Regions from separate parts of the Streptomyces sp. NPDC056160 genome, predicted to be linked through region 3. Evidence: riboswitches for the same ligand, from Rfam matches in the RefSeq annotation. Region 3 holds a riboswitch; each other region holds the start of a gene.

Region 1 (9,993 bases), on a different contig from region 3:
ACGGCGCGCTGCCCTTCTCCCGCCTGTGGCACACGGTCGGCCCGCGCACCCGCACCCCCGTGGCAGCCGTGTGGCTGGCCGCGCTCGGCGCCCTGGTCCTCGGCCTGCCCTACCTGATCAACGAGACCGCGTACGCCGCCGTGACGTCGATCGCGGTGATCGGCCTCTACATCGCCTACGTCATCCCCACGCTGCTGCGGGTACGCAAGGGCGACGCCTTCGAGCGGGGCCCCTGGCACCTGGGGCGCTGGTCGCGGCCGATCGGGATCGTGGCGGTGCTCTGGGTCGGCGTGATCACGGTCCTCTTCATGCTCCCCCAGGTCTCCCCGGTCACCTGGCAGACCTTCAACTACGCCCCGGTCGCCGTCCTGGTCGTCCTCGGCTCCGCCGCGCTCTGGTGGCTCGTCTCGGCCCGCCACTGGTTCCTCGACCCGTCCCACGGCCACCACGGCGGCCACCAGGACACCGGCACCCCCGCCACCCCGGCACCACCCGCGGGCCGGGCGTGAGACGCCATACGGTCCCGGGCCGGCCGCCACCGGCGCCCGTACGGCGCAGTCGGGGCCTCGCCGACCGATACCCGATCAAAGACGCGGCCTCCTGGGGCTATGCTCGGGGGAGCAACGTCGCCCGGGCCCTTAGCTCAATTGGCAGAGCAGTGGACTTTTAATCCATTGGTTGTGGGTTCGAGTCCCACAGGGCCTACCGACGCGGGGAGGGTGTCCCCCCCCGGCCCGCAGCGCAGCGCCCCGACCGGTTCCGACCGGGCGGGGCGCTGCGGCGTGTGCGGGGTGACCGGCTCTGGTGGGACGTGGCGACGTGGTCGCGGGCAGCTCCTGGCCGGTGTCCGCGCCGCGCCTCGACGAACGACGTCAACCTCGTCCGGGGAGCGGCGCCTTGGGCAACCGGCCGCGTCCGGCCGTGCGGTGACCCGGATCACAGCGGGTGAGTGCATAGAACTGGCCCTGCCACAGTCTTGTCCCCAGGTGTAGGCAATGGGCGGGAACGGGACGGTGTGGATGCGGCAGGCTCTGGCCGGTGAGTTCGACGAGTTCGTGGCGGCCCGCTGGTCGGCGTTGCTCCACCTCGCCCGGCTGCTCACCGGCGGTGACCGGCACCGGGCGGAGGACCTGGTGCAGGACTCCCTCGTCAAACTCTGGTTCGTGTGGCCGAAAGTGGCCCACGAGGCGCCGGAGGCGTACGTCCGCAGGGTGATGGCGCGCGCGGCGGCCCGCTCGGCGCGGCGGCGCTGGTGGGGCGAGCGCCCCGTCGACCAACTGCCCGAGACGCCCGTGGCGGGTGACGTCTCCGCGACCGTGGCGGAGCGCTCGCGGCTGGAGGCGGCACTGGCCCGGCTGCCGGCGCGGCAGCGGGCCGTGGTGGTGCTGCGCTACTACCAGGACCTCTCCGAGAGGCAGGTGGCGGACGCGCTGGGCTGCCCGGTGGGCACGGCCAGGTCGCACGCCGCGCGCGGAGTGGCACGCCTGAGGCAGCTCCTGGACGACGTCAGCGAGTCGGTGGGCTGAAGGAGAGACCATGGACCACTTCGAACGGCAGTTGACGCAGATGATGCGCGCCGCCGAGGAGCACACCCCCTTCGAACCCCGGAACCGCGAACGCCTGTGGGCCGGCGTACGGGCCCGCCGCAGGGCGCGCAGGGCGCAACGGGCCGTCGGGTCGCTCCTGGCGGTCGCCGGAGTCGGCGTCGGTGTGTTCCTGCTGCCCGGCACGCGTGTCGACGTCGAGCCCAGCGCGCCCCGCCCGCGTCCCGCCTCGAGCCGGTTGCCCTCCCCCTCCTCGCCGGGGACGTCACCGTCACCGCGGCAGTCCCCGAGCGGCACGCCCACCTCGGTCGCCACGTCCGGCCGGCCGTGGCCGGACAGCACCTCTCCGTCGTCCTTGACCCGGCCGCCGGGATCGACGGGGACGACGGAGAGGGCAGGGACGACGGGGACGGCAGGGACGACGGGGACGACGGGGACGACGGGGTCGGCGACGAGTTCCTCGTCGGCCTCCCACACCCCGCCCCCGAGGACGGCGCCCCCGCCCAGCAGTTCTTCTCTCACCGGGCCGCCCGGCTAGGGCCGTGCCGGGCGTCGCGAGCCGGTGAACCTTTCCGGTCACAGCACTGGACCCGCCCCCGCCCACACACCCCGGACACAGGTCCCTCCCACCACTTCCCGCCGGCCCGCCCGGTACCCCACCAGGAACGGACGCCCGATGACCACGACCCTGCCCGCCACCGAGACACAGGGCACCCCGGGCACCCCTCGGGCGGACGGCACCCCCGCGCCGGACCCGGCCTCCGCCACCGGGTCCGCCCCGCCCGGCGGGCCGTTGCTGCGGCGAATAACCAGCCGGCTCACCCCGACCGACCTGCGCGTACTGCGCCTGTACCTCTTCACCCGCCTGGGACTGTGGCTCGTCGCCTACGCCAGCGCCTGGCTCACCCCCGCCGCCGGTTCGGACAAGACGCCCGCCACCTGGCTGTCCCGCTGGGAGCAGTGGGACTGGGTGCACTACCAGCACATCGCCCAGTACGGCTACTTCGACCCGTTCCCGGGCCTGGATCCCCCGCACGACAACCGGGTCGCCTTCTTCCCCGGCTTCCCCCTCGCGCTGCGCGCCGTCCACACCGTCGTTCCCAACTGGACCGTGGCCGGGCTGCTGATCTCCCTGGTGAGCGGCGCGGTGGCCGTGGTGGCCCTGGCCCGGATCGCCGGACTCGGCCGGCCGGCCGACGACGGTTCCGGTCCGCGGGCCGCCACCCTCCTGCTGTTCTCGCCCGCCGCGGTGTTCCTCGCCGCCGGCTACACCGAGGCGCTCTTCCTCGCCTTCGCCCTCCCGGCCTGGCTCGCGGCCAAGCACCGCAACTGGCCGCTCGCCGCTCTCCTCGGCGCGGCCGCCACCACCGTACGGATCAGCGGCCTGTTCCTGGCCGCCGCGATCGCGGTCGAACTCCTGATCGTCGTGCGCGCACAGGGCCGGGCGGGCGGCCCCTCGCTGCCCCGGCGGCTGCGCCCGCTGGGCTGGTGCCTGCTGCCGGCGGTGCCCGCCGCCGCGTACACCGGCTACCTGCGGGTGCGGACCGGGGACTGGATGGCCTGGAAACACGCCGAGGAGCGCGGCTGGTACCGCGACTTCCACAGCCCCGCCGAAGCCTTCCGCAACACCTGGAAGAACGCCTTCGGCCACCTCCAGAGCACCGGGTACGCCGTCGAGTTCCAGCTGGAGCTGGCCGCCATGGCCGTCGGCGTGGCGCTGCTGGCCGTGCTGCTGGTCCGCCGTCGCTGGCCGGAGGCCGTGTTCGTCGCGCTCAACCTGTGGGCGCTGGGCACGTCGTACTGGTACCTCTCCGTGCCGCGCGCCACCCTGCTCTGGTGGCCGCTGTGGACGGGCCTGGCCCACTGGAGCCTGCGGCGGCGCTGGGTGAAGGAGGCCTACGCCGGCGTGGTGGCACCGCTGACGGTCGTCCTCGCGGTCACCTTCACCTCGGGACGCTGGACGGGGTGACCGCCCCGGCGACCGGCGGGGTGACCGACCCGGTGGCTGACCAGGTGTCCTCGGTCTCCGGTCCGAAGGCGCACTCCCGTGCGGGCCGGGCTGGTAGAAAGCCCGAGGCGCCCCCACGCCTCCGAGCCCGTCCGTCGCCGAGAGAGAGCGCGCCGATGCCCTTCCCCTACGTCCTCCTGTCCGCCGCCGTCTCCCTGGACGGCTGCCTGGACGACACCGGCCCCAGCCGTCTCCTGCTCTCCGGCCGCGCCGACTTCGACCGGGTCGACGCGGTACGGGCCTCCGCGGACGCCATCCTGGTCGGGGCCAAGACCGTGCGCGCCGACAACCCCCGCCTGCTGGTCAACTCGCCCGAGCGGCGCGCGGCCCGACTCGCGGCCGGCCGGCCGGAGCATCCGCTGAAGGTCGCGGTCAGCGCCTCCGGGGAGCTGGACCCGCGGGCGCGCTTCTTCCGGACGGGCGGCGAGAAGACCGTCTACACGACGGACGAGGGCGCCGAACGCCTGCGCCGTGCGGGCCTCCCCGGCACCGGCACGAGCGTGGGCGCCGACACCGGCTCCGGCACCGGCACCGGCACCGTCTCCGTCGTGCCGCTGGGCGGCGAACTCGACTGGCGGCGGCTGCTGGCACACCTGCACGACGTGCGCGGGGTCCGCCGGCTGATGGTCGAGGGCGGCGGCACGGTGCACACCCAGCTGCTCCAGCAGCGCCTCGCCGACGAGCTGCAACTCGTGCTCGCGCCGCTCCTCGTGGGAGACCCGCGGGCACCGCGGCTGTTCGGGCCGGGCGCCTACCAGCGGGGGCGGCTGAGGCTGGTGGAGACGCGGGCCCTCGGGGACGTCGTCCTCATGCGTTACGAGCCCACGGAACCCGGCGCCGGAGGCGACGCCGCCCCCGCCGACCGGCACTGGCTGCGGATCGCGTGCGAGCTGGCCGGGGAGTGCCCGCCGTCGCGGACGGCGTTCAGCGTGGGCGCGGTGGTGGTGGCCGCCGACGGCACCGAGCTGGCGCGTGGCCACTCGCGCGAGGCCGGCGATCCGGTGGTGCACGCGGAGGAGGCCGCGCTCGCGAAGATCGACCCGGGGGACCCGCGTCTGCCGGGGGCGACGGTGTACAGCAGCCTGGAACCGTGCGCCCGACGCGCCTCCCGGCCGCGACCGTGCGCCCGGCTGATTCTGGACGCGGGGGTACGCCGGGTGGTCACGGCCTGGCGGGAGCCGGACACGTTCGTCGAGTCGGCCGACGGCACCGGGGTCCTGGCGCGCGAGGGCGCGGACGTCGTCGTCCTGCCGGAGTTCGAGAGCCGGGCCAAGGCGCCCAACCGCCACCTGCTGTGACGCGTGTGCATTCCACCCCCAGAATGACGTACACTGGTTTCACCGACGCGGGGTGGAGCAGCTCGGTAGCTCGCTGGGCTCATAACCCAGAGGTCGCAGGTTCAAATCCTGTCCCCGCTACTGAAGACTCAGGGCCGGAATTCGATGAGAATTCCGGCCCTGAGTGTTTTTCTCCGGCCGCCGGGTCATCGGCCGGGGTCGTCGGTCCGAGGCATCGACCCGGGTATCGCCCCGGATGCCGACCCGAGTCATCGTCACGTGTCGTGAGCGAGCGGTCCCCGTCCGCATAACAACTGACACACCATCAGTAAAACGCATGCAGGCGCCCTGGCTGGACGGCGCCCTTGAATGGCCTGAACTCAAGTCAACTTGCCCCGGTTTCATCACCTGTGAGACGTAGATCCTGGCCAAAAAGGTTTAATGATCAAGCCGGACGGCTTGGAATCGGAGCCCCGGGTCTATTAACGTTCGATAACGCAGCGCGGTCGTCCCAGCCGTCACCCGAGGCGGCTCCGTGCGCGCGCGCCGAATCCCGCGAGGGAACCGGGGAACCACCAACTTGGGGTGAATCGGGCGCCATCCGCCGTACGCACACGGCTGGTTGACGCGCGTAGGAGACCTTCCCGCTCCGAACCCGTCAGCTAACCCGGTAGGCGAGACGGAAGGAAAGGAGCACGCCCGCGTGGCGTCCAACCGGCCTGCCTCAGAAGCCCCGTCCGTGCCGAGCCGGCGCACCGAGCCCTTCGCCTACGGCGGCCGGCGCCCCGACGAGGGCCCCTGGGAGGAGTGGAACCCCACCGAGGAGTCCGTCCGTCCCGTCCGTGGCCGGCACCGGGTCGCCAAGCAGCGCGGCGGCGGGCTCGCCCGCAGCTCCACTGTGCTCGGCGTGGGCGTCATAGCGGCCGTCGGTGCGGGTGGCATGGCCAGCGCCAACACCGGCAAGCCGCCGGTCTCGATCGCTCTGCCCGACCTGCACGGCCTGCCCGCCGTGGGCGCCCTCTTCGACGGCTCCGGCCACGACGGCCCCGAGGGCTCCGCGACCGCGCTCAGCGACGTCACCGCGGCCCAGGCCGGCGCGGCGGACGAAGCTGACGCGACCGACGCGACGGAAGCCACCGGGACGACGGCGCAACACGCCTCCGACGCGGGCGAGGCGCTGCGCAACCGCATCATGGCCCAGGCCGAGCAGCAGCAGAACCAGGCCGAGGCGAAGACCAGGGCGGCCACGGAGGCGGCGGCTGCCGCGAAGGCCGCCCGGCAGGCCGAGCAGGCCGCCGCCCAGGCGAAGGAGGAGGCCGAGGCCAGGGCCGCCGCCGCGAAGAAGAAGGCGGAGGAGGAGGCCCGGAAGAAGGCCGAGGCGGCCCGGCTGGCCGCCCTCGCCAAGCAGTACACGCTGCCGACCTCCTCGTACACCCTCACCTCGACCTTCGGCCAGGCCGGCTCCATGTGGTCCTCCGGGCACCACACCGGCCTCGACTTCGCCGCGCCCACCGGCACCCTGATCAAGGCCGTCCACAGCGGCACCGTCACCGAGGCGGGCTGGGCCGGCGCCTACGGGTACCGCACGGTCCTCACCCTGGACGACGGAACCGAGCTGTGGTTCTGCCACCAGTCGTCGATCAACGTCACGGCCGGCCAGAAGGTGAGCACCGGCGAGGTCATCGGCCGGGTGGGCGCCACCGGCAACGTCACAGGCCCCCACCTGCACCTGGAGGTCCACCCGGACGGCCAGGCCGCCGGCATCGACCCGATGGCGTGGCTCCAGGGCAAGGGCCTCACTCCCTGACGGTCCGACCGGGTGGTTTGCGCAAGCTTTGCGCCGGCCACCGGCGGGGCGCGGAATGGAGCGCTCCGCCTTGGTCGTTGATGTGGGGCATGACTTCTCTGCGCAAGCTGGGCCCGTCCGACCTCGAGGTCTTCCCCCTCGCCCTCGGCGGCAACGTCTTCGGCTGGACCGCCGACCAGGCGCGGTCCTTCGCGGTCCTGGACGCCTACACGGCCGCCGGCGGCAACTTCATCGACACCGCCGACTCCTACTCGGCGTGGGTGGAGGGCAACCACGGAGGCGAGTCCGAGACGATCATCGGCAAGTGGGTCAAGGAGCGCGGCAACCGCTCCGACGTCGTCATCGCCACCAAGGTCAGCCAGCACCCCGACTTCCAGGGCCTGTCCGCGGCCAACATCAGGGCCGCGGCCGACGCCTCCCTCCAGCGTCTGGGAACCGATCACATCGACCTCTACTACACGCACTTCGACCAGCCCGAGGTACCCGTCGAGGAGATCATCGGCGCGCTCGACGAACTGGTGAAGGCGGGCAAGGTCCGGCACATCGCCGCCTCCAACATCTCCGCCGAGCGCCTGGCCGCGTCGCTGGAGTTCTCCGAGCGCGAGGGACTCGCGCGGTACGTGGCGCTCCAGCCGCACTACAACCTCGTCTCCCGTGACACCTACGAGGGCGCCCTGCGAGACCTCGCCGAGCGGGCAGGCCTTGCCGCCGTGCCGTACTACGCACTGGCATCCGGCTTCCTGACCGGCAAGTACCGGCCGGGCGCGACGGTCGACAGCCCGCGCGCCGGGGGCGCCGCCAAGCACCTGGCGACCGAGCGCGGCCAGAAGGTCCTCACCGCGCTCGACGAGGTCGCCCGTGCCCGTGGCACCGAGGTGGCCACGGTGGCCCTGGCCTGGCTGGCGGCCCAGCCGACGGTGGTCGCCCCGATCGCCTCGGCCCGGACGGTGGAACAGCTCCCCGCCCTGCTGGCGGTGGCGGAGCTGGACCTCACGGACGAAGAGGTCGCGCGGCTCACCCGGGCATCTGCCTGAGCCTCGCGGACCACGGCCCCCTGGCTGCGCGGTCTCACGGCCTCACGGCCCGTGGCTCACCGATGACTCCCGTACGGACTCTGCCCGTACGAAGGCTGCACGTGCGGGCTCTGCTGCCCGTACGGACCCTGCCCGTACGGAAGCGGCGGGCGGCCGTGAGGCTGTCCGTGCCCGTAGCCGTAGCCGTACAGGCCGTACGCCGGCCAGGGCGCCGCGAAGACGCGTACCGGCGGTGCGGTCATCCGTGCCGCGTGGTCCAGGGCGGGCTGGGCCACCTCGCGCCTGCGCCACAGTTCGTGCAGCAGTTCCCGCTCGCGCACGCCGAAGTCGGCGCCGACCCGCCCGAGGCGCCCCCGGCGGCGCAGGAACGCCAGCGAGGTCGCGTAGGCCTCGTACTGCGCGACGGTCCGCGCCGCGGGCTTGCCGAGGTGCCGGCCGGCGTACTCGCGGGCCAGCCGGCGCGCCCGCATCGACCCGAGGGCGAACGGTTCGGCGGGGGTGAGCCACCCGGCGGCGGCGTACGCGGGCAGTTCCTCGCGGATGGTGCGCAGCTCCCGCTGCCGGGTCCAGACGACCAGCCACGTCAGCAGCCCGAAGGCGGGCACCATGAAGCCGCCGTAGACCGCGAAGAACCCGAACCGGCCGAAGGTCGACGAGCCGTTCCAGAACGCGTGCATGCCCATCGCGAGCAGCAGCCCGGCCGGGGGCAGCAGCAGGCGGCGCCGGCGCCGGCGTTCTCCCGCGAGCGCGGCCAGGCCGAAGCCGAGGCCGGTGCAGACCGTGAAGAGCGGGTGCGCGAACGGCGACATGATCACGCGCACGAAGAAGGTCGCCGCCGTGACGGAGGCGATGCCCTGGCCGCCGGTCATCTGGTCGGTGCCGAAGGCGGTGCCGAGGTAGAGGATGTTCTCGGTGAAGGCGAAGCCGGTCGCGGTGACCCCGGCGATGACCACACCGTCGACGATGCCGGTGAAGTCGCGTCTGCGGAAGAGGAAGATCAGCAGGACGGCGGCGGCCTTCGCGGACTCCTCCACGACCGGCGCTATGACGGTCGCGCCGAGGGTGTCCGCGCCCACCGGGTCGGCGGTCGCGGTCGCGATCCACTTGGTCGCGAAGCTGTTGGCGACGATCGCGATCAGCGCCGCCGCGCAGGCGCCCCAGGCGAAGGCGAAGACCATGTTCCGCCAGGGGCCGGGGTCGACCCGGTCCAGCCAGCGGAAGGCGGCCGTCAGCAGCGGGACCGGCAGCACGGCCAGGCCGAGACCGACCAGGAACCCTTCCGTGCCGGTCTGCCGGCGGACCAGGGCCAGGATGACGAGCCCGGACAGCGCGAGCAGCGCGGCGAGGGCGCCGTAGCGCACCCACCGCCTGTGCCACCAGTGCGCGTGTCGCGGCCGGCCGTCGGCTATGGGCGGAGGACCGCTGGGATACGTCGGGTACGGGGGACAGGTGGCCACGTCATTGACCCTAACGAGGGAAGGGGACGATCGCGATGGTGCCGCGTCGCGTCGGCAGGGACCGGCGGCCCGGACCGGCGGCCCGGACCGGCGGCCCGGACCAGCGGCCGGGACAGCGGCCGGGACCGAAGACCGGGCCGGCGGTGGGTACTGGCGTTCGGGATTGGCGGTCGCGTCCCGGGGCCGGGACCGGGGCCGGGGCCGGGGTGCGGTGGTGCGTCAGGCGAGACCGGAGTGCCGGGCGGGGCGTTCGGCAGGGTGCTCGTCGCCGTGCGGTACGCGCCGGAAGAGCAGGTCGTTGACGAGGTGGCCCTTGTCCAGGCCCTGGCCCTCGAAGCGGGTCAGGGGGCGGAAGGCGGGGCGGGGCGCGTAACCGCCGTCGGGCCGCGTGTTCTCGAAGGCGGGGTGGGCGGTCAGGACGTCCAGCATCTGTTCGGCGTACGGCTCCCAGTCCGTCGCGCAGTGCACGACCGCGCCGGGCCTGAGCCGGGTGGCGGCCAGCGTCAGGAACTCCGGCTGGATCAGCCGCCGCTTGTGGTGCCGCTTCTTGGGCCATGGGTCGGGGAAGTAGACGCGCAGCCCGTCGAGGGAGTCGGGGGTGAGCATCTCGCGCAGCAGGATGATCGCGTCGCCGTTGGCGACCCGGACGTTGGTGAGCCCGTCCCGGTCGGCGAGGCTCAGCAGGTTGCCCTGGCCGGGGGTGTGCACGTCGACGGCGAGGATGTTGGTGTCCGGGTCAGCGGCGGCCATCTGCGCGGTGGCCTCGCCCATGCCGAACCCGATCTCCAGGACGACGGGACGGGCGTTGCCGAAGAGCTCGGCCAGGTCGAGCACCCGCCGGCCGTCGATGTCCAGCCCCCACTGGG
Region 2 (9,993 bases), on a different contig from region 3:
CGGGTCGGCCGGTGGTCAGGGCGATGCGGTGGAGGTGGTTCAGCACCGCCTGCTGGATCTCCTCGCCGGGCGCCGAGTCCACCCGCACGCCACCGACCGAGGCCCAGGCGCTGCCGCCCGCGGTGTCCACGGGCCCGGACGGGGTGACGGGCACGTGGACGGCGATCGGTGTCGCCGTGGCCGCCGCCGAGCGCACGGCGCGCTTGTGTTCCCGCTTCTTCTCGCGGCTCAGTCGGTACATGGCTCCCTCACTCGGATGCGTGCCATCCGGTCCTGCGCGTACTGTCGAGTCTCCCTGCTCGCCTGCGGTTTCCACGTCACCGCGACGTCACAGACTCGCACCAGGAACCGCTGCCCTGTGATCGGGGTAACGCTGCGAGCGCCAAGATCGTCGTGGTGACCACGGAGGGAACGGGCATGCGAACGGACATGCGGCAGGGACCGGAGATATGGATCCGCGGGCCGGTGGCCACCGGAGCGGCACCCGGGGCACCGGCGCCGGCGGGGCCGGTCGCCGCCGGGGCGCTCCCACGGGCGACGCCCAGGCGGTACTCCTGGGTGGCGACGCACGGCGGCGCGGGCACCACCACGCTCGCCGCCGTCTACGGCGGTCACGACTGCGGACGCCAGTGGCCCGGGCCGGACGCGCCGCGCTCGGTCCTGCTCGTCGCCCGCACGCACGCGGCCGGGCTGGAAGCCGTCGTCCGGGCGGTCGAGGTGTTCCGCGGCGGCGGGGCGCCGGCCGGCCTCGACCTGGACGCCGTGGTGCTCGTCGCGGACGCGCCGGGACGGCTGCCGCGCCCGCTCGCGCAGCGGGTGGGGCCGATCGAGGCCGTCGTCGACGTCCACCGCGTGCCGTGGATTGCGGCCTGGCGCCTGGGCGACCTGAGCGGCCGGCCGCCGCGCGGGACGGAGCCGCTGGCCCGCCTCACCGGCACGGTATGAGTCCACCACCGGCCGCCGGCGGCCCTACGCGGTGATGTCCTTGGCCGTGAACCGTGCCCAGGCCGCCGAGCCGAACACCCCCACGTACAGCGCCTGCAGCTCCAGGTTCTTCACCAGCCCGTCCCAGTAGACCGGTTCGCGCATGAGGTCGGCGAAGGAGAGCCAGTAGTGCGGGAAGAGGTACGGCTGGACCGCGTGCAGCTGGGGTATCTGGTCGACGATCTGAACGGTGATCAGCAGGCCCACGGTCGTCGCCATGGCGGCGATGCCGCTGTCGGTCAGCGTCGAGACGAACAGGCCGAGCGCGGCGATGCCGGTCAGGGAGACGGCGACGACGACGGCGATCAGCAGGGCGCGGCCCAGTCCGTCCGTGAAGGTGATCCGGGTGCCGGAGATCGTCGTCAGGTCGCCGAGCGGGAAGAGCAGCGCGCCCACGGCGAGGGCCGAGAGGGCGACCACGAGGGTGGCGGCCAGACAGAAGGCGATGGTCGTGGCGTACTTGGTGAGCAGCAGCCGGGTGCGGCCCGCGGGGGCGACCAGCAGATAGCGCAGGGTGCCGGCCCCGGCTTCGCCGGCGATCGCGTCGCCCGCGATCACGCCCACCGCCAGCGGCAGGAAGAACGGCAGGGTCGCGGCCAGTGCGGTGAAGACCAGGAACAGTCCGTTGTTGGTGATCTGCGCGATGAAGGCGGGTCCTCCGCCGCCTCCCCCGGCCGAGGAGCCGTTGCGCGTCTCGATCCGCACGGCCACCCCGACGAGGACGGGCACGGCGGCCAGCACGCCCAGCAGGGCGAGCGTGCGCCGGCGCCGGAAGGTGGCCGTCAGCTCGTTGCGCAGCAGGCCGAGGGTCCACAGGGGGTCCGGGTGCGCTCCGACCGCCCCGCGCACCGGTGGCCCGGTCAGGCCCGCCGCCTCAGTCCGCGACATCGAATCCCTCCCCGGTGAGTGCCACGAACGCGTCCTCCAGCGAGGCGCGTTCGACTCCGAAACCGCGGACACGGACACCTGCCGCCACCAGCGCCGCGTTCACCTCGGCCAGCTCGCCGGCCGGCGGCTCGCCGGTCACCCGGTCCTCGGTGACGACCATGTCGCCGATGCCCCGTTCCTTGAGCACTCGGGCCGCCTCCGTCCCGTCGGGCGTGGTGACCACCAGCCGGCCGCGCGCCCCGGCGGCCAGGTCGGCCACCGCCCCCTGCGTGACGAGCCGGCCCCGGGTCATCACCGCCGCGTGCGTGCACACCTGCTCGATCTCGTCGAGGAGGTGGGAGGAGAGGAAGACCGTCGTGCCGTCGGAGGCCAGCTCCCTCACCAGGGAGCGGATCTCCCGCATGCCCTGCGGGTCGAGTCCGTTGGTCGGCTCGTCCAGGACGAGCAGTCTGCGGGGCCGGAGCAGTGCGGCGGCGAGCCCGAGGCGCTGCTTCATCCCCAGGGAGTAGGTCCTGGCCTTCTTGCCTGCGGCCGCCGTCAGGCCGACCCGGTCCAGCGCGGCGGCGGTCCGGGCGCGCCGGGTGCGCGGGTCGGCGGTCGGGTCGGCCGCGTCGTAGCGCAGCAGGTTGTCCCGGCCGGAGAGGAAGCCGTACAGGGCGGGTCCTTCGATCAGCGCGCCGATGTGCGGGAGCACGGTGCGCGCGGACCGGGGCATGGGCTGCCCCAGGACCCGCGCGGTGCCGGACGTGGGCTCGATGAGCCCCATCAGCATCCGGATGGTGGTGGTCTTGCCGGAGCCGTTCGGACCGAGGAAGCCGAAGACGCTGCCCGCCGGAACGGTCAGGTCGAGACCGTCGACGGCGAGCTGCCCGCCGCGGTAGCGCTTGGTGAGGGCACGGGTGCGGATGACACTGCCGTCACCGTCACTGCCGTCACGGCCTCGCCCGCCGCCGCTCTCACGGGCGCGCCCGCCGTCCGCGTCGTCCATCGGCTCCCCCGCTCCGTCGAGTCTCCGGCGTGCTCAACGCCCGGTGTTCGCCGCCTTCACCAGGGCGTCCTTGGTGACGGCTCCGACGTAGACCTTGCCGTCGTCCGTCATCAGAGCGTTGACCAGGCGGGTGGAGAAGACCGTGCCCTTGCCGAACTTGCCGCTCACGTGGTCGCCGAGCGAGCCCAGGAAGCCGCTCAGGTCACCGCTGCCGGAGTGGCTCGCCGGGAGGCCGCCCTTGCCGCCGGTGTCGAAGGCGGCGATGGAGTTCCAGCCCTTGCCGATGACCTTCACGCCGTCCTTGCCCAGGCCCTTGTCCTGCGAGAAGTCCTTGGGCGGGGTGACGTCCTGGTGCGGGGCGCCGGGCTTGAGCCCGTGCTCGCCCGCCTTGCCGTCCTTCTCCTCGGTGATCTTCGCGCCCTTGGGCGGGGTGAAGTCGAACGTGGATGCGGCCGGCGCGGCGAAGCTGACCTGGGTGAAGCCCGCGTCGACCACGGCGGCGCCGCCGCTCGCCGGGGTCAGCGTGAACTTCAGCGGCATCCCGGTCTTGGAGTCCACCGCGATGCTGATCGCACCGACGGTGGTGCCGGAGGCGTGCTTGGGCTCTATGACCAGCTTGTAGGCGTCCCGCCCGGCGACCTGTGCGGTGCCGTCGACGGTGACCGACGTGGTGTCGTCGACCGACTTCAGGGCCTCGTCGGCGAAGTCCTTGGGCGTTGCGGGGACCTTCCGGTCCTTCCCCTCGGTGCCGTCCTGGGCGGCGGTGCCGTGGTAGACCTCGTTGGACTTGCTGTCGTAGCCCCAGATGTCCTTGCCGTTGTGGATGAGGTTGTACTCGGCGGCGCTCTCGATCAGCGAGAGCTTCTGCCGGTCCGGGCCGTCGGCGGCGACGCGCAGCGTGTGCGTGCCGGAGATCAGCCCGGTCAGCTTGGAGGTGGGGTCGGCGGACGATCCGTCGCCGCCGCCCTTGACGGCGCCGGAGGCGAGGCTGCTCTCCAGACCGCCGAGGTTCGGCAGGCCGAGGTCAGTGGTGATCTTGACCGTGCCGGACAGTCGCTCGACGTCCGACTTGGCGATCTTCTCGATCAGTTGCTGTGCGGTGATCTTCGGCAGGTGGGGGTCACCGGAGTCGGCGAGTGCCGGGACGAGCCCGATGGTCGCCGCCGCCACCCCCACCACCGCGACCGGGACGACGTAGCGCGCGGCCTTGCGGCGCACCGAGTGCCTGCCGTCGGCCTCCGCGGCGTCCCTGCTGTCGTCGGATTCGTACGGTGCCATGTGTGCCTTACCTCCGTCGTCGGCGGCGGCTGCCCGTGTGCACTTCTCCCACCCCAAGCCGCCATTCTCACCCGAATCGGTGAGGAGTGGTGTGGTCCGTGCTTCCATCTGACCAAATCGGCCGCGCGAAAGCGTCAGACCCCGGAGCCAACTCCGTGTACCTCTGCGGTATGACACACAAGGGCGGAGTCTCCACCACCCCGTAGGGGTCGGGGTGGAGACTCCGCCCTCTGGCCCAGGTGAGCGGGGCCGGGCCGGTGGTGGCCGGTAGCCGCTGTCCGGTGTCGCCTGGAGGTGCGGGCCCGGCTAGCCGGCCCGGTGCACGACCGCGTCGCACAGCTGGAGCAGCCCCGCCTTCGCGTCGCACTCGCGCAGCGGCGCCAGTGCGGCCCGCGCCTCCTCCGCGTACCGGACGGTGTCGCGGCGCGCCTGTTCCAGAGCCGGATGCGCGCGCAGCGCCGCCAGCGCCTCGGCATGCCGCGCGTCGTCGCTCAGGTCGGAGTCGAGCAGTTCGCACAGGGCGATGTCCTCGGCCAGCCCCAGCCGCGCCGCGCGCTCGCGCAGCCGCAGCACCGGGAGTGTCGCGACGCCCTCGCGCAGGTCGGTGCCCGGTGTCTTGCCGGACTCGTGGGAGTCGGAGGCGATGTCCAGGACGTCGTCCGCCAGCTGGAAGGCGACGCCGAGCCGCTCCCCGTACTGCGTGAGCACGTCGACGACGGTCTCGTCGGCCCCGGACATCATCGCGCCGAACCGGCAGGACACGGCCACCAGGGAACCCGTCTTGCCGCCCAGTACGTCCAGGTAGTGCTCGACGGGGTCCCTGCCGTCCTGCGGGCCCGCCGTCTCCAGGATCTGCCCGGTGACCAGCCGTTCGAACGCCAGGGCCTGCACCCGGACGGCCTCCGGTCCGAGGTCGGCGAGGATCTGCGAGGCCCGGGCGAAGAGGAAGTCGCCGGTGAGCACCGCCACCGAGTTGCCCCAGCGGGTGTTCGCACTGGCCACTCCGCGCCGCACGGCGGCCTCGTCCATGACGTCGTCGTGGTAGAGCGTGGCCAGGTGGGTCAGCTCCACGACGACGGCCGACGGCACGATCCCCGGCGCGTACGGGTCACCGAACTGGGCCGCGAGCATCACGAGCAGCGGACGGAACCGCTTCCCGCCGGCCTTGACGAGGTGCTGAGCGGCCTCCGTGATGAACGGGACCTCGCTCTTGGTGGCTTCGAGCAGCCCTTCCTCGACAGCCGCCAACCCGGCCTGGACATCGGCTTCGAGAGCCTGGTCCCGCACGCTCAGCCCGAACGGCCCGACGACGGTCACGAGGGGTCTCCTGTCTGCTGGTGTCTGCTGGCGTTACACGGTTTGTCGATAGGTCGCTGCCATCACTCAAGTCAGCGTATCCGGTCACGTTTCGATCACCGATAGCGCCCACCGATACAGGCCAGGTGGTATCGGATCACGACCGATATGTTTTCGATCACCACATATGAACAGATATTTATCGACTCCCTCCTCCCTACCCGCCCCCCTCCCTGCCCTCACTCCTCCCCGGAACCCGCCCTCGCCTATACATACGTACGAACAGGGCCACGACCTCACCAAGCGTGACGACCGTCACCCTTCCACTCGTCACGTCACGACCCGCCCCGCATCCTTGTTCCCGATTCCCCCTCGCCTCCGCTTCACCCCCGCCATCGTGAGTCCGATTTACCCCTATTGATATTCCAATTCCCCTTGGCCGCAAATGCTCCTCGGCGGATTATTCCGTGACTTGAGTCACGCTCACACCGCCGCCCCGTCACCCCCCGGACAGCCCCAGCTCCCCTTCCCCCGCAAGCCAGTTGACCCTTGGCAACTGCAAAGGATCAAGCACCCGAAACGCCCCAGAACAAGGTCAACTAGGGCGATGTGTGAATCAGGTACTTGTTCGGGACATGTGCTCTCGCATACGTTCCCGGCCAGTCGGGCGGACCGCCGAATCCTGCCACCGCCCGATATCCATCGACCGAACCACTCATGGCAGGAGCGGGGGACCCAGGTAAGTCGCCGGGCCGGAGCGCCGTACGTCGTCCTACGTCGTACGCCGCGCCGGAACGGCTCGGGGTGAAGCCGCGCCCTATGGGGCGCGGCCGGGCACCTCCCCGCCCGAACCCGACAGCTCACCTCGCAGGCGACGGAGAGGAATCCGCCATGCACGCAAACGGTCAGCGCCGTTCCCGCACCGCTCGCCTCGTCCGCACCCTCGCCGTCTCCGGCACGGGTGCCGCCGTCCTCGCCCTGCCCCTGATCGGCGCCGCCAGCGCCTCCGCGGCCACCACCACGACGGCCACGACCACCGCCACGGCGGCGAGCACCGTCGCCTACCCGAACACCCTGGACGGCTGGATCCGCGAGTCGCTCGCGATCATGGGCCAGAAGGGCATCCCCGGCACGTACAACGGCATCTACCGCAACGTGATGCGCGAGTCGTCCGGCAACCCGATGGCCATCAACAACTGGGACTCCAACGCCGCCGCGGGCATCCCGTCCAAGGGCCTGCTCCAGGTCATCCAGCCGACCTTCAACGCCTACCACGTGTCGGGCACCTCGTTCGACATCTACAACCCGGTCTCCAACATCACGGCCGCCTGCAACTACGCAGCAGCGCGCTACGGCTCCATCGACAACGTCTACAGCGCGTACTGAGCCGACCGGGTCAGGTGAACAGTCGCTCGAGGACGACGGCCACGCCGTCGTCCTCGTTCGACGTGGTGACCTCGTCGGCGACCGCCTTCAGCTCCGGATGGGCGTCGGCCATCGCCACCCCACGGGCGGCCCACCGGAACATGGGGATGTCGTTCGGCATGTCCCCGAAGGCGAGGGTGCCCTCGGGCCCCAGCCCCAGACGCCCGGCGGCCAGCGCGAGACCGGTCGCCTTGGTGATGCCGCGGGGCTGCAGTTCCACGGTCCCCGGGCCCGACATGGTGACCGTGGCGAGGGAACCGACCACACCGCGGGCCGCCTCCGCAAGCTCGTCGTCGGACAGGCCGGGATGGCGCAGCAGCACCTTGCTGATGGGCGTGCGCCACAGGTCGTCGCGCCGCCCCACCCGCCGGGCGGGCAGGGTCGGGTGCGGCATGCGGTACCCGGGCTCGATGAGCGTGAGCCCGTCCACTCCGTCCTGGTCGACCGCCGCGTACACCTCGCCCACCTCGGCCTCGATCTTGCCGAGCGCCGTCTCGGCCGTCTCCCGGTCCAGCGTCACCGACCACAGCAGGCGGTCCGCCCCGGCGTCGTAGAGCTGCGCGCCCTGGCCGCAGACCGCGAGCCCCGTGCACCCCAGGTCCTTGAGCAGCGACCGCACCCTCGGCGCCGGCCGGCCGGTCACGACGAGGTGCCGTGCGCCCGCCGCCGTCACCCGCGCGAGCGCGGCGAGGGAACGCTCGGACAGGGTGTCGTCGCCGCGCAGCAGCGTTCCGTCCAGGTCGGTGGCGATGAGGGCGGGGGCGGGGCGAACGGGCATGATCAGAGAATACGGATCATCCGCCACGCGGGTGACGCACGGGAACGGGGCCACGTGCCCGGTGGACCGCGCCCGTGCGGCGGCGGTGCCGAGCCGGTGCCGGGCGGTGGTGCCGGGCCGATCCGGGTGGTGATACCCGGTGTCGGTGCCGGGTCGGTGCCGGGTGGTGAGGCCGGGTGCGCTGAGGCGCAATTGCCGCCCCGGCAAGCCCAATCCGGACATTGTGGACTCTTTATCCCCTGCCCAAGACGGCACCTCTTCCGTAACGTGTGGCGCGACCACATGACCGTGTGGCCCGGCCGCCGCCTGCGCCCCACGGAACGCACGGCAGACGAAAGAGAGGCAGAACCCGATGCCCCCCTTCGAGGTCCCCGAGGGCGACCCCTTCGGTCCGCACAACCTTCCCTACGGTGTCTTCTCCCGCGCGGGATCGCAGGAACGGACCGTCGGCGTCCGGCTCGGCGACCACGTCCTCGACGCGGGCGCGGCGGCACTGGCGCTCGGCTCCCCCTACGCCGCCCTGCTGGCGCGACCCACCCTGAGCCCGCTGCTCGCCGCGGGCCGCACCGCCTGGTCGGACGTACGGCGCGCGCTGACGGCGTGGGTGACCGTGCCCGCCCACCAGGAGACGGTGGCACAGTTCCTGCACCCCCTGTCCTCGGTCACCCTCCACCTGCCCTTCGAGGTCGCGGACTACGTCGACTTCTACGCGTCCGAGAACCACGCGCGCAACGTCGGCCAGATCTTCCGCCCCGACGCCGGGGACTCGCTGACCCCCAACTGGAAGCATCTGCCGATCGGTTACCACGGCCGCTCCGGCACGGTGGTCGTGTCGGGCACGGACGTCGTACGCCCCTCGGGACAGCGCAAGGCGCCCGCCGACCCCGCCCCCGTCTTCGGGCCCTCCGTCCGGCTGGACATCGAGGCCGAGGTCGGTTTCGTGGTGGGCGTGCCCTCGCGGCTCGGACAGCCGGTGGCCCTCGCGGACTTCCGCGAGCACGTCTTCGGGCTCTGCCTGCTCAACGACTGGTCGGCACGGGACATCCAGGCCTGGGAGTACGTTCCGCTCGGACCCTTCCTCGGCAAGTCGTTCGCCACGTCGGTGTCGGCGTGGATCACTCCGCTGGACGCCCTGGAGGACGCGCGGCTGGCCCCGCCGCACCGCACGCACCAGCTGCTGCCGTACCTGGACGACACCGGGGAGGAGCCCGGCGGCTATGACCTGCGGATCTCCATCGCGATCAACGGCCACGTCGTGTCCGAACCGCCCTTCTCCACCATGTACTGGACGGCCGCCCAGCAACTGGCCCAGATGACCGTCAACGGTGCCTCGCTGCGCACCGGCGACCTGTACGGGTCGGGCACGGTGAGCGGACCGGAGCCCGCCCAGCGCGGCTCGCTCCTGGAACTCACGTGGAACGGCCGTGAACCGCTCGAACTCCCGGACGGCAAGCGTGCGTTCCTGGAGGACGGGGACGTGGTGACGCTGTCGGCGTGGGCCCCGGGCGCGGACGGGACCCGGGTGGGGCTGGGAGAGGTGACGGGGCGGATCGTGGCGGGGTGACGCCGTAGTCGTCATCACGGATGCCGTGCGGGTCGGTTGCCGCCGGACCATGACTCGTGGGGCCCGTCCCCGTCATACTGGATAGGCCCGCGCTGCGCGCGCACCACGCCCGCACGGTCCGCACGGCACCACCGCGCACCACTCGCCCGTACGACCGCGGCTCGACTCCCGGCACCACCGCATCGCATGCCGCACAGCACGCCCCGCACCGCATCCCGCTCCACCGCACCGCACCGCACGCCCCACCGCACGACCCGACATCCGCCCACCTCCGATCAGGACCGGAGACCGTGGCATGACCGTCTGCCTGCTCCTGCTGAGCGCCGTCGCTCTGACGGCCGCCGTGCCGGTTCCCCGCGCTCTGACCCGGGCGGAGTGGCCCGAGCGGGAACCCGTGGTCGCACTGTGGGTCTGGCAGTGCCTGGTGGCCACCGTCCTGCTGTGCTGCCTGGCCGCCCTGGTGCTGGGCGCGGCGGCCGTCTTCCACACCGTGCGCGACCGGGTGTTCGCTCCCGCACCGCCCGCGGTGACCGCCGCGTACGACCTGTCGGTCGCGCCGGCCTGGGCCGCCGCCCTCACTCTGCTGCTGGCGTGCGGCGCCGCCTGGACCACCGCGATGCTCGGTCGCGAACTGGCCGAGGCCCGCCGCCGCCGTGGCCTGGCCCGCGCGCACCTGCGGGAGCGGGCCCCGGACCTGCCCGCGGGACTTCCCCTCGCGCGCGGGCCGATGCTGGTGCTGGAGGACGAGTACCCCGACGCCTGGTGGATGCCCGGCCACCCGCCCCAGCTCGT
Region 3 (9,993 bases):
CCGGCCGCCTCGCCATGCCGGAACTGGAACTGCTCCCCGCCTCCTACGACCTGCCCGGCGCACGCCTGCTCGACCTGGTGCAGGTCATGGACCGCATCCGCGCCGAATGCCCGTGGTCGTCCCGGCAGACCCACCAGGGCCTGGCGAAGTACGGCATCGAGGAGGCGTACGAACTGGTCGAGGCGATCGAGGACGGCGACCGGGACGCACTGCGCGAGGAGCTGGGGGACGTCCTGCTCCAGGTCGTCTTCCACTCCCGGATCGCCGAGGACGACCCCGAGGCCCCGTTCTCCGTCGACGACGTCGCCGCCGGCATCGTCGCCAAGCTGATCCACCGCCATCCGCACGTCTTCGGCGAGGAGAGCGCCGCGACACCGGAGGAGGTCAAGGAGCACTGGCGGCGCACCAAGGCCGAGGAGAAGCAGCGCGCGTCCGTCACGGACGGCGTACCCCTCCACCAGCCCGGCCTCGCCCTCGCGGCGAAACTCGCGTCCCGGGCGCGCACGGCGGGGCTTGACGTACCGCTGCCCCAGGGCGAGGACATCGGCTACGAACTGCTGGCCCTGGCCGCCCGCGCCGAGGCGGAGGGCACCGACCCGGAAACAGCCCTGCGAGCTGCGGCGCGCGCCTACAGAGACGCGATCAAGCAGAAGGAGACGGAGAAGGAGAGGGGGGAGGAGAAGGGAGAGGAGGACTGAAGTTCCCCCGAGGCGCGCGGGGAACCGCACGGCCGGCTCCCCCCCCCACGGCCCCCACCCGACGACGCCACCTCTGCGCCCTTGCACCCCCGGCGACTACTGTCGCCCCCATGCACGACCAGCCGGACACCCCCTCCTCCGCCACCACCCCGCCCCCTCTCTTCACCTGGGAATTCGCGAGCGACCCCTACCCCGCGTACGCCTGGCTGCGCGAGCACGCCCCCGTGCACCGGACCCGGCTGCCCAGCGGAGTGGAGGCCTGGCTGGTCACCCGGTACGCCGACGCCCGGCAGGCCCTGGCCGACTCCCGGCTGTCCAAGAACCCCGCCCACCACGACGAGCCCGCGCACGCCAAGGGCAAGACGGGCATCCCGGGCGAGCGCAAGGCCGAGCTGATGACGCATCTGCTCAACATCGACCCGCCGGACCACACCCGGCTGCGCCGCCTGGTCAGCAAGGCGTTCACGCCCCGCAGGGTCGCCGAGTTCGCGCCGCGCGTGCAGGAGCTGGCCGACGGCCTCATCGCCTCCTTCGCCGGGCGCGGGACCGCCGACCTCATCCACGAGTTCGCCTTCCCGCTGCCCATCTACGCCATCTGCGACCTGCTCGGCGTCCCGCGCGAGGACCAGGACGACTTCCGGGACTGGGCGGGCATGATGATCCGGCACGGCAAGGGGCCCCGGGGCGGGGTGGCCCGTTCGGTGAAGAAGATGCGCGGCTACCTGGCCGAGCTGATCCACCGCAAGCGCGAGGCCCTGCCCGCCGAGCCCACCCCGGGCGAGGACCTCATCTCCGGCCTGATCCGCGCCTCCGACCACGGCGAGCACCTCACGGAGAACGAGGCCGCCGCGATGGCCTTCATCCTCCTGTTCGCCGGTTTCGAGACGACCGTCAACCTCATCGGCAACGGCACGTACGCCCTGCTCACCCACCCCGGCCAGCGGGAGCGGCTGCAGACGTCCCTGGCCGGTGGCGACAGCGGCCTGCTGGAGACCGGCGTGGAGGAGCTGCTGCGCTTCGACGGGCCGGTGGAACTGGCCACCTGGCGGTTCGCCACCCGGCCGCTCACCCTGGGCGGGCAGGACATCGCCGCGGGCGATCCGGTGCTGGTGGTCCTCGCCGCCGCCGACCGCGACCCGGAGCGGTTCGCCCACCCCGACACCCTGGACCTCGGCCGCCGCGACAACCAGCACCTGGGCTACGGCCACGGCATCCACTACTGCCTGGGCGCCCCGCTCGCCCGCCTGGAGGGCCAGACCGCGCTGGCCACCCTCCTCACCCGGCTGCCCGACCTGCAACTCGACGCGGACCCGGCCGACTTGCGCTGGCGCGGCGGACTCATCATGCGCGGACTGCGGACCCTGCCTGTCCGTTTCACCCCGGCACCGCCCGCCTGACAGTGGCCGGAAAATGATCCCCCGGGGGGCTCTACACCCCGTGCCGGCAGCAGTAAAGATGACACACGCTCAACTATGTGATGTTCACGTGATCTGCGCGGCATTAACTTGTGACAAGTGATCGTCACCCGATACTTTCACCCATCAGCGTGACGCCGGGGCGTCCCCGCCCCGCCGCCGCGCGGTCACTGCTGTCGTGCGAAAGGTCTCCGCATGCTCTCCGGGAACGGTCGTCACCGTCGCCCCCGTCAGGCTCCGGCCCTCATCGTCGCCGCCGGAGTGACCGGATCGGCCATCGCCATCCCGCTGGTCGCCGCCAGTGGCGCGAGCGCGGCCGACGGCACCACGTGGGACAAGGTGGCCCAGTGCGAGACCGGCGGCTCCTGGAGCGCCGACAACGGCCACGGCTACTACGGCGGTCTGCTGCTGACCCAGGACGACTGGGAGAGGTACGGCGGCCTGTCCTACGCGCCGAGTGCCGACCAGGCCAGCCGCTCCCAGCAGATAGCCGTGGCCGAGAAGATCCTCGCCGACCGGGGGCCCGGCGCCTGGCACACCTGCGGTCTGCTCACCGGGCTCACCAAGAGCTCCGGTGCGGCCCATGTCGACACGGGCGTGGGCGGCGACTCGTCGTCCTCGAACTCGAAGTCCGGCTCGAACGGCGCCAACGGGTCCTCCGGTTCGTCGCACTCCTCCGGATCAACCGGAACGAGTGGGAAATCCGGAACGTCGGGATCATCCGGAACCTCCGACGGCACCGGCCGGTCCGACGACTCCGACGGCTCAGGAGGTTCCGACAGCTCCGGCGTGAACGACCCCGGTCTGTCCGATGATTCGCAGAGCGGTGCGGGCGACTCGTCCGGTTCGTCCGACCCTTCGGCGAACACCGACGGGACTGCCGGCTCGTCACACGGGACCGGTGCGCCGGGCAACTCCACCACGAAGCCCTCCCCTTCGGGCTCTTCGGACTCTTCGGGCTCCTCGGATACTTCGGGCTCTTCATCTCCGAACCAGGGCAACTCGTCCAAGTCCGACACGTCCCACGCACCGGGCACGTCCGAGGGCACCCCCTCGGCGGGCGCCGGCGACACCGGCGGCTACGGCAACTCCGGTTCCGCCGAGGACTACAGGCAGACCGCCGGCTCCTCGGCCCTCGTCGACACCGGTGCGCTCGGCGGCGGCCGGCACCGCGGCGGCAGCGCCGACGAGGGCGCCACGGAGGGCCGTACGGGCGGCCGGCACGCCTCTCGTGACGGAGGCGCCGCACACACCGCCTCCGCCGCCTCCTACACCGTCCGCACCGGTGACTCCCTCACGTCCATCGCCGACTCCCTTGACCTCCACGGCGGATGGCACGCCCTCTACGACGCGAACAAGGGTGCTGTCGGCGCCGACCCCGACCACATCGTCGCCGGTCAGAGCCTGGATGTCCCCACTGAAAACACCCAGAAATAGGGGGAGTTCAGGTCACACTTCGCGCCGAATGTCCCATTCGGTGAAAGTGTGGGATGAGTCTCAGAAGCCCTGATCGTCTTTGAAATCCGGCGGATCACCTGTCTACGGTCATGACCGCTCGCCACCGCGAGCCCCGGCTGCCGCAACGCCGAATCCTGCCAGCGGCCGTACGGGAACAGTCGTCGCTTCGAGCGCCGTAGGCAGGAGCGGGGGACCCAAGGTAAGTGCCGCGCCGGGAAGTCGACCGGAGCGGCTGGGGGTGAAGCCGTGCCTCCCCAAAGGCACGGCCGGGCAACTCAACCGGCCCGAACCCGACAGCTCACCTCGCAGGCGTCGGTGAGGGGATCCTTCCATGCTGTTTTCCGGCAAGGGCAAGCATCGTCGTCCGTCCAAGGCCACCCGCGCCATCGCACTCGCCGGTGTCACCGGCGTCGCCGTCGCCGGCCCGCTGATGGCGGCCGGCAACGCCTCCGCCGCCACCTCCTCCGAGTGGGACGCGGTCGCCCAGTGCGAGTCCGGCGGCAACTGGTCCATCAACACCGGCAACGGCTTCTACGGCGGCCTGCAGTTCACCAACTCCACCTGGGCCGCGTACGGCGGCACCGCCTACGCCTCGCGCGCCGACCTGGCGAGCAAGTCGCAGCAGATCTCCGTCGCCGAGAAGGTGCTCGCGGGCCAGGGCAAGGGTGCCTGGCCGGTCTGCGGCAAGGGCCTGTCCGGCGCCTCCTCCAGCGGCGGCAGCAGCTCGTCGTCGTCCTCGTCGTCCTCCTCTTCCTCTTCGTCCTCCTCCTCGTCGTCCTCGTCGTCCTCGTCGAGCAGCAGCTCCAAGAGCAGCACCTCGACCCGTTCGACCGAGCAGCGTGCCGCCGACCGTTCCGAGACGCGTCCGGCCCCGAAGAAGACCGTCACCACCCCGACCGGCAAGAAGGTCAAGAAGGGCGACGGCGAGTACAAGGTGGCAGCCGGCGACACCCTCAGCTCCATCGCCGCCGAGCACGGCGTGCGGGGCGGCTGGGAGAAGCTGTTCCACCTGAACAAGGACATCGTCGACGACGCCGACCTCATCTACCCGGGCCAGCAGCTGCACCTGAAGTGACAGCGGCCCGCTAGCAGGGCCCCAGGCCCTCCCCAGGCGCGGCCCCCATCATGGAGGCCGCGTGGGGTCACCCCCCCGTCCCCACGGGCTCCCCGCCCCGGTGCGTGTTCCCCCGTACGCACCGGGGCGGGGCTTTTTCGCTTTCCGTTCGTGTCCCCGTCCCCGCGCCCTTTGTTCCGTACTGGAACAATGTGTACCGTCACCCTGTCCACGGGACGGTCGGTCGGCCGACCGGCGGCCCGGGACGGTTAGGCTCTAGTCGCAAGGCACCGCCGCAAGGCAGCCGCCCCGCACTTTCAGCGTCACATCCACGAAGGAGATGCTCGTGCCGTCCATCGACGTCGTCGTAGCCCGGGAAATCCTGGACTCCCGAGGCAACCCCACGGTCGAGGTCGAGGTCGGCCTCGACGACGGCAGCACGGGTCGTGCCGCCGTCCCGTCCGGCGCCTCCACCGGCGCCTTCGAGGCCATCGAGCTGCGCGACGGTGACCCGAACCGCTACCAGGGCAAGGGCGTCGAGAAGGCCGTCCTCGCCGTGATCGAGCAGATCGGCCCGGAGCTGGTCGGCTACGACGCCACCGAGCAGCGCCTGATCGACCAGGCCATGTTCGACCTGGACGCCACCGACAACAAGGGCTCGCTCGGCGCCAACGCCATCCTCGGCGTCTCGCTCGCCGTCGCCCACGCCGCCTCCGAGGCCTCCGACCTCCCGCTCTTCCGCTACCTGGGCGGCCCCAACGCGCACCTGCTGCCGGTGCCGATGATGAACATCCTGAACGGCGGCTCGCACGCCGACTCCAACGTGGACATCCAGGAGTTCATGATCGCCCCGATCGGCGCGGAGTCCTTCTCCGAGGCCCTGCGCTGGGGCACCGAGGTCTACCACACCCTCAAGAAGGTCCTGAAGAACAAGGGTCTGGCCACCGGCCTCGGCGACGAGGGCGGCTTCGCCCCGAACCTCGGCTCCAACCGCGAGGCCCTCGACCTCATCCTCGAGGCCGTCAAGGAAGCCGGTTACGCCCCGGGCGAGCAGATCGCCCTGGCCCTCGACGTCGCCGCCTCCGAGTTCTACAAGGACGGCAAGTACCTCTTCGAGGGCAAGGAGCGCTCCGCCGCCGAGATGACGGAGTACTACGAGGAGCTGGTCGCGGCCTACCCGCTGGTCTCCATCGAGGACCCGCTGTTCGAGGACGACTGGGCCGGCTGGAAGGTCATCACCGACAAGCTCGGTGAGAAGGTCCAGCTCGTCGGTGACGACCTGTTCGTCACCAACCCCGAGCGCCTGGCCCGTGGCATCGAGGAGGGCACCGCCAACGCCCTGCTGGTGAAGGTGAACCAGATCGGTTCGCTGACCGAGACCCTGGACGCCGTCGAGCTGGCCCAGCGCAACGGCTTCAAGTGCATGATGTCCCACCGCTCCGGTGAGACCGAGGACGTCACCATCGCCGACCTCGCCGTCGCCACCAACTGCGGCCAGATCAAGACCGGCGCCCCGGCCCGCTCCGAGCGCGTCGCCAAGTACAACCAGCTGCTGCGCATCGAGGAGATCCTCGACGACGCCGCGGTGTACGCCGGCCGCAGCGCCTTCCCGCGCTTCAAGGGCTGAGCCGCACCACGCCTGAAGGGCTGAGCCGCACCACGGCCGGGCCGAGCCGCAAAGGGTGAGGCTTCGCCAGTCGTCCGTACGTCCCCGCACCCGGTCCCGTACCGTGTCCGGGGACGTACGCGCGTGTGCGGCACGTACGAGGTGACCAACGGGAGGCGCGACGATGGCCGTGAAGGACCGGGACCGGTTCTCCACCGCGACCAGGCTCAGGCTGCTCGGCGAGCAGACCGCGGCCCGTGTCTACCGCTCCCAGACCCGGCGGCAGGCCCGCCGGTCCCGGCTCACCGGGCGCGCCGCGCTGCTCGCGCTCGTCGTGTGCTCGCTGGTGGTCGCCCTTGCCTACCCGATGCGCCAGTACGTCGCCCAGCGCGCCGACATCGCCGACCTCAGGCGGCAGAAGGCGCAGGCACAGCAGCGGGTCGAGCAGTTGCGCGACCTGAAGGCGCGCTGGCGGGACGACGCCTACGCCGAGCAGCAGATCCGGCAGCGGCTGCACTACGTGCTCCCCGGGGAGACCGGCTACACCATGGTCGAGCCGGGCCCGGTCAAGCGCTCCCGCGCCGAACACGGGGCGGCCCGCCGCCCCTGGTACACCAACGTCTGGTACGGCGTCGACAAGGCCGACGCCGCCCACCAGTGAACCGACAGAGAGATTTCCCCACAGGCATGGAAACGCCCCCGCCGCCCACCCCGCGCACCGAACCCACCGACGCGGACGTCGAGGCCTTCAAGCAGCAGCTCGGACGGCCGCCGCGCGGGCTGCGCGCGATCGCGCACCGCTGCCCGTGCGGGCAGCCGGACGTCGTGGAGACGGCCCCGCGGCTGCCCGACGGCACGCCCTTCCCGACGCTGTACTACCTGACGTGCCCGCGGGCCGCGTCGGCGATCGGCACGCTGGAGGCCGACGGCGTGATGAAGGAGATGACCGAGCGGCTGGCCGCCGATCCCGAGCTGGCGGCGGCCTACCGGGCCGCGCACGAGGACTACGTCCGGCGCCGGGACGAGATCGAGGAGCTGACGGGCTTTCCGAGCGCGGGCGGCATGCCGGACCGGGTCAAGTGCCTGCACGTCCTGGTGGCGCACTCCCTGGCCGCCGGGCCGGGCGTGAACCCGCTGGGCGACGAGGCCATCGCGATGCTGCCCGAGTGGTGGCGCAAGGGCCCGTGCGTGACGGTGCCCGAGAACCACGAGAACCACGAGAACCACGAGGCCCACGAGGAGAAGAGCCAGTGACCCGGGTCGCCGCCGTCGACTGCGGTACGAACTCCATCCGCCTGCTGGTCGCGGACGCGAATCCGGCAACGGGTGAACTCACCGACCTGGACCGGCGCATGACGATCGTGCGGCTCGGCCAGGGCGTCGACCGCACCGGCCGGCTCGCCCCCGAGGCACTGGAGCGCACCTTCGCGGCCTGCCGTGAGTACGCGCAGGTCATCAAGGAGTACGGCGCCGAGCGGCTGCGTTTCGTGGCCACCTCCGCCTCCCGCGACGCCGAGAACCGGGACGAGTTCGTGCGCGGGGTGGTGGACATCCTCGGTGTCGAGCCCGAGGTCATCTCCGGTGACCAGGAGGCGGAGTTCTCGTTCACGGGTGCGACGAAGGAACTGACGGGGCGTGACGACCTCGCCAAGCCGTTCCTGGTGGTCGACATCGGCGGCGGCTCCACGGAGTTCGTGGTGGGCGGCGACCACGTGCGCGCCGCCCGCTCGGTGGACGTGGGCTGCGTCCGGATGACCGAGCGTCACCTGGTCCGGGACGGGGTGGTGAGCGACCCGCCCACCGAGGAGCAGATCGCGGCCATAAGGGCCGACATCGAGGCGGCCCTCGACCTCGCCGAGGAGACGGTCCCGCTGCGCGAGGCGCACACGCTGGTGGGTCTGGCCGGGTCGGTGACGACCGTGTCGGCGATCGCGCAGGACCTGCCCGAGTACGACTCGGCGCGCATCCACCACTCCCGCCTCTCCCACGACCGCGTCCGCGAGATCACCACGTCCCTGCTGCACGCCACGCACGCGGAGCGCGCGGCGATCCCGTCGATGCACCCGGGCCGGGTCGACGTGATCGGAGCGGGCGCCCTGGTGCTGCTCTCGATCATGGAACGCATCGGCGCCGAGGAGGTCGTGGTCAGCGAGCACGACATCCTGGACGGGATCGCCTGGTCGGTGGCGTAGCCCCCGTGACGCCTTGTCGGAAAACTTCGTGAAGTTCTTCACAAGGAATTGGCTCCGGGGCCGCCGCCGAAGGGGTGCCGACGGTCCCCGCGGGGGCTCAGCGGGAGGGTGAGGGTGCTCAGGGGAGCGCCACACGGGGGTGGCGAACGGGGGGCGGGAGGGCTCTTCGCCGGGCCCCCGGCGAGCCGGAGCGGCAGCTCACGCGGCCTTGACAACGGTCAGAACCGGATTCCGGTTCCCTTCCGCCACCATGATCTCGGTCACGCGGGCCGCGGAGTTTAGCACAGGCACTTGCGAACCTTGTGAAGGGGCGCACGAGGTACCCCCCTGGGACGGGTGGATACTCGATGCCATGAGCACCACGGAGCGTCCCAGGATCCTCGTAGTAGGCGGTGGGTACGTAGGCCTGTACGCAGCTCGGCGCATTCTCAAGAAGATGCGCTACGGAGAGGCGACCGTCACGGTCGTCGACCCCCGGTCGTACATGACCTACCAGCCCTTCCTCCCCGAAGCCGCCGCCGGCAGCATCTCCCCGCGTCACGTCGTCGTCCCGCTGCGACGCGTGCTCCCCAAGGCGGAGGTCCTCACCGGCCGGGTCACCACCATCGACCAGGACCGCAAGGTCGCCACGATCGCCCCGCTGGTCGGCGAGGCGTACGAGCTGCCCTTCGACTACCTGGTCATCGCCATGGGCGCGGTCTCCCGCACCTTCCCGATCCCCGGCCTCGCCGAGCAGGGCATCGGCATGAAGGGCATCGAGGAGTCCATCGGCCTGCGCAACCACGTCCTCGAGCAGCTCGACAAGGCCGACTCGACCACCGACGAGGAGATCCGCCGCAAGGCGCTCACCTTCGTCTTCGTCGGCGGCGGCTTCGCCGGCGCGGAGACCATCGGTGAGGTCGAGGACATGGCCCGGGACGCGGCCAAGTACTACACCAACGTGTCCCGCGAGGACATGCGCTTCATCCTGGTCGACGCCGCCGACAAGATCCTTCCCGAGGTCGGCCCCAAGCTCGGCCTGTACGGCAAGGAGCACCTGGAGAGCCGCGGTGTGGAGATCTACCTCTCCACCTCCATGGACTCCTGTGTCGACGGCCACGTCGTGCTGAAGAACGGACTCGAGGTCGACTCCAACACCATCGTGTGGACGGCCGGCGTCAAGCCCAACCCGGTGCTCTCCCGCTTCGGCCTGCCGCTGGGCCCGCGCGGTCACGTCGACTGCGCGCCGACCCTCCAGGTGCAGGGCACCGACTACATCTGGGCCGCGGGCGACAACGCCCAGGTCCCGGACCTCGTCGGCCGCAAGGCGGGCAACGAGAACGCCTGGTGCCCGCCGAACGCCCAGCACGCGCTGCGCCAGGCCCGTGTCCTCGGCGACAACGTGGTCTCCGGTATGCGGGGCTTCCCGCAGAAGGACTACAGCCACGCCAACAAGGGCGCGGTCGCGGGTCTCGGCCTGCACAAGGGCGTCGCGATGATCGTCATGGGCAAGATGAAGATCAAGCTCAAGGGCCGTCTCGCCTGGTACATGCACCGCGGCTACCACGGCATGGCCATGCCGACCTGGAAC

Evidence for each region. Region 3 has a riboswitch for cyclic di-AMP ahead of ACFC02_RS33045 (transglycosylase family protein). Riboswitches for the same ligand answer to the same signal wherever they lie in the genome.
Region 1: another riboswitch for cyclic di-AMP. It lies ahead of ACFC02_RS00760 (M23 family metallopeptidase); the one in region 3 lies ahead of ACFC02_RS33045 (transglycosylase family protein).
Region 2: another riboswitch for cyclic di-AMP. It lies ahead of ACFC02_RS12220 (transglycosylase SLT domain-containing protein); the one in region 3 lies ahead of ACFC02_RS33045 (transglycosylase family protein).

What each region holds. Positions count from the first base shown of each region.
Region 1 covers NZ_JBHJUW010000001.1:149,239-159,231, forward strand. The annotation lists gene ACFC02_RS00725 (amino acid permease) at 1-509, shown strand, start outside; tRNA gene ACFC02_RS00730 (tRNA-Lys) at 633-705, shown strand; gene ACFC02_RS00735 (SigE family RNA polymerase sigma factor) at 1,020-1,526, shown strand; gene ACFC02_RS00740 (hypothetical protein) at 1,537-2,082, shown strand; gene ACFC02_RS00745 (mannosyltransferase family protein) at 2,221-3,513, shown strand; gene ACFC02_RS00750 (dihydrofolate reductase family protein) at 3,669-4,850, shown strand; tRNA gene ACFC02_RS00755 (tRNA-Met) at 4,897-4,970, shown strand; cyclic di-AMP (ydaO/yuaA leader) riboswitch at 5,364-5,521, shown strand; gene ACFC02_RS00760 (M23 family metallopeptidase) at 5,533-6,636, shown strand; gene ACFC02_RS00765 (aldo/keto reductase) at 6,726-7,670, shown strand; gene ACFC02_RS00770 (PrsW family intramembrane metalloprotease) at 7,727-9,127, opposite strand; gene trmB (tRNA (guanosine(46)-N7)-methyltransferase TrmB) at 9,347-9,993, opposite strand, start outside.
Region 2 covers NZ_JBHJUW010000025.1:62,341-72,333, reverse strand. The annotation lists gene ACFC02_RS12250 (tetratricopeptide repeat protein) at 1-241, opposite strand, end outside; gene ACFC02_RS12245 (DUF6668 family protein) at 418-945, shown strand; gene ACFC02_RS12240 (ABC transporter permease) at 970-1,872, opposite strand; gene ACFC02_RS12235 (ABC transporter ATP-binding protein) at 1,859-2,860, opposite strand; gene ACFC02_RS12230 (outer membrane lipoprotein carrier protein LolA) at 2,894-4,138, opposite strand; gene ACFC02_RS12225 (polyprenyl synthetase family protein) at 4,445-5,455, opposite strand; cyclic di-AMP (ydaO/yuaA leader) riboswitch at 6,129-6,321, shown strand; gene ACFC02_RS12220 (transglycosylase SLT domain-containing protein) at 6,326-6,820, shown strand; gene ACFC02_RS12215 (HAD family hydrolase) at 6,831-7,637, opposite strand; gene fahA (fumarylacetoacetase) at 7,990-9,201, shown strand; gene ACFC02_RS12205 (M56 family metallopeptidase) at 9,497-9,993, shown strand, end outside.
Region 3 covers NZ_JBHJUW010000126.1:1,808-11,800, reverse strand. The annotation lists gene ACFC02_RS33060 (nucleoside triphosphate pyrophosphohydrolase) at 1-698, shown strand, start outside; gene ACFC02_RS33055 (cytochrome P450) at 809-2,095, shown strand; gene ACFC02_RS33050 (transglycosylase family protein) at 2,375-3,550, shown strand; cyclic di-AMP (ydaO/yuaA leader) riboswitch at 3,733-3,898, shown strand; gene ACFC02_RS33045 (transglycosylase family protein) at 3,903-4,646, shown strand; gene eno (phosphopyruvate hydratase) at 4,972-6,252, shown strand; gene ACFC02_RS33035 (septum formation initiator family protein) at 6,416-6,892, shown strand; gene ACFC02_RS33030 (DUF501 domain-containing protein) at 6,919-7,485, shown strand; gene ACFC02_RS33025 (exopolyphosphatase) at 7,482-8,423, shown strand; gene ACFC02_RS33020 (NAD(P)/FAD-dependent oxidoreductase) at 8,776-9,993, shown strand, end outside.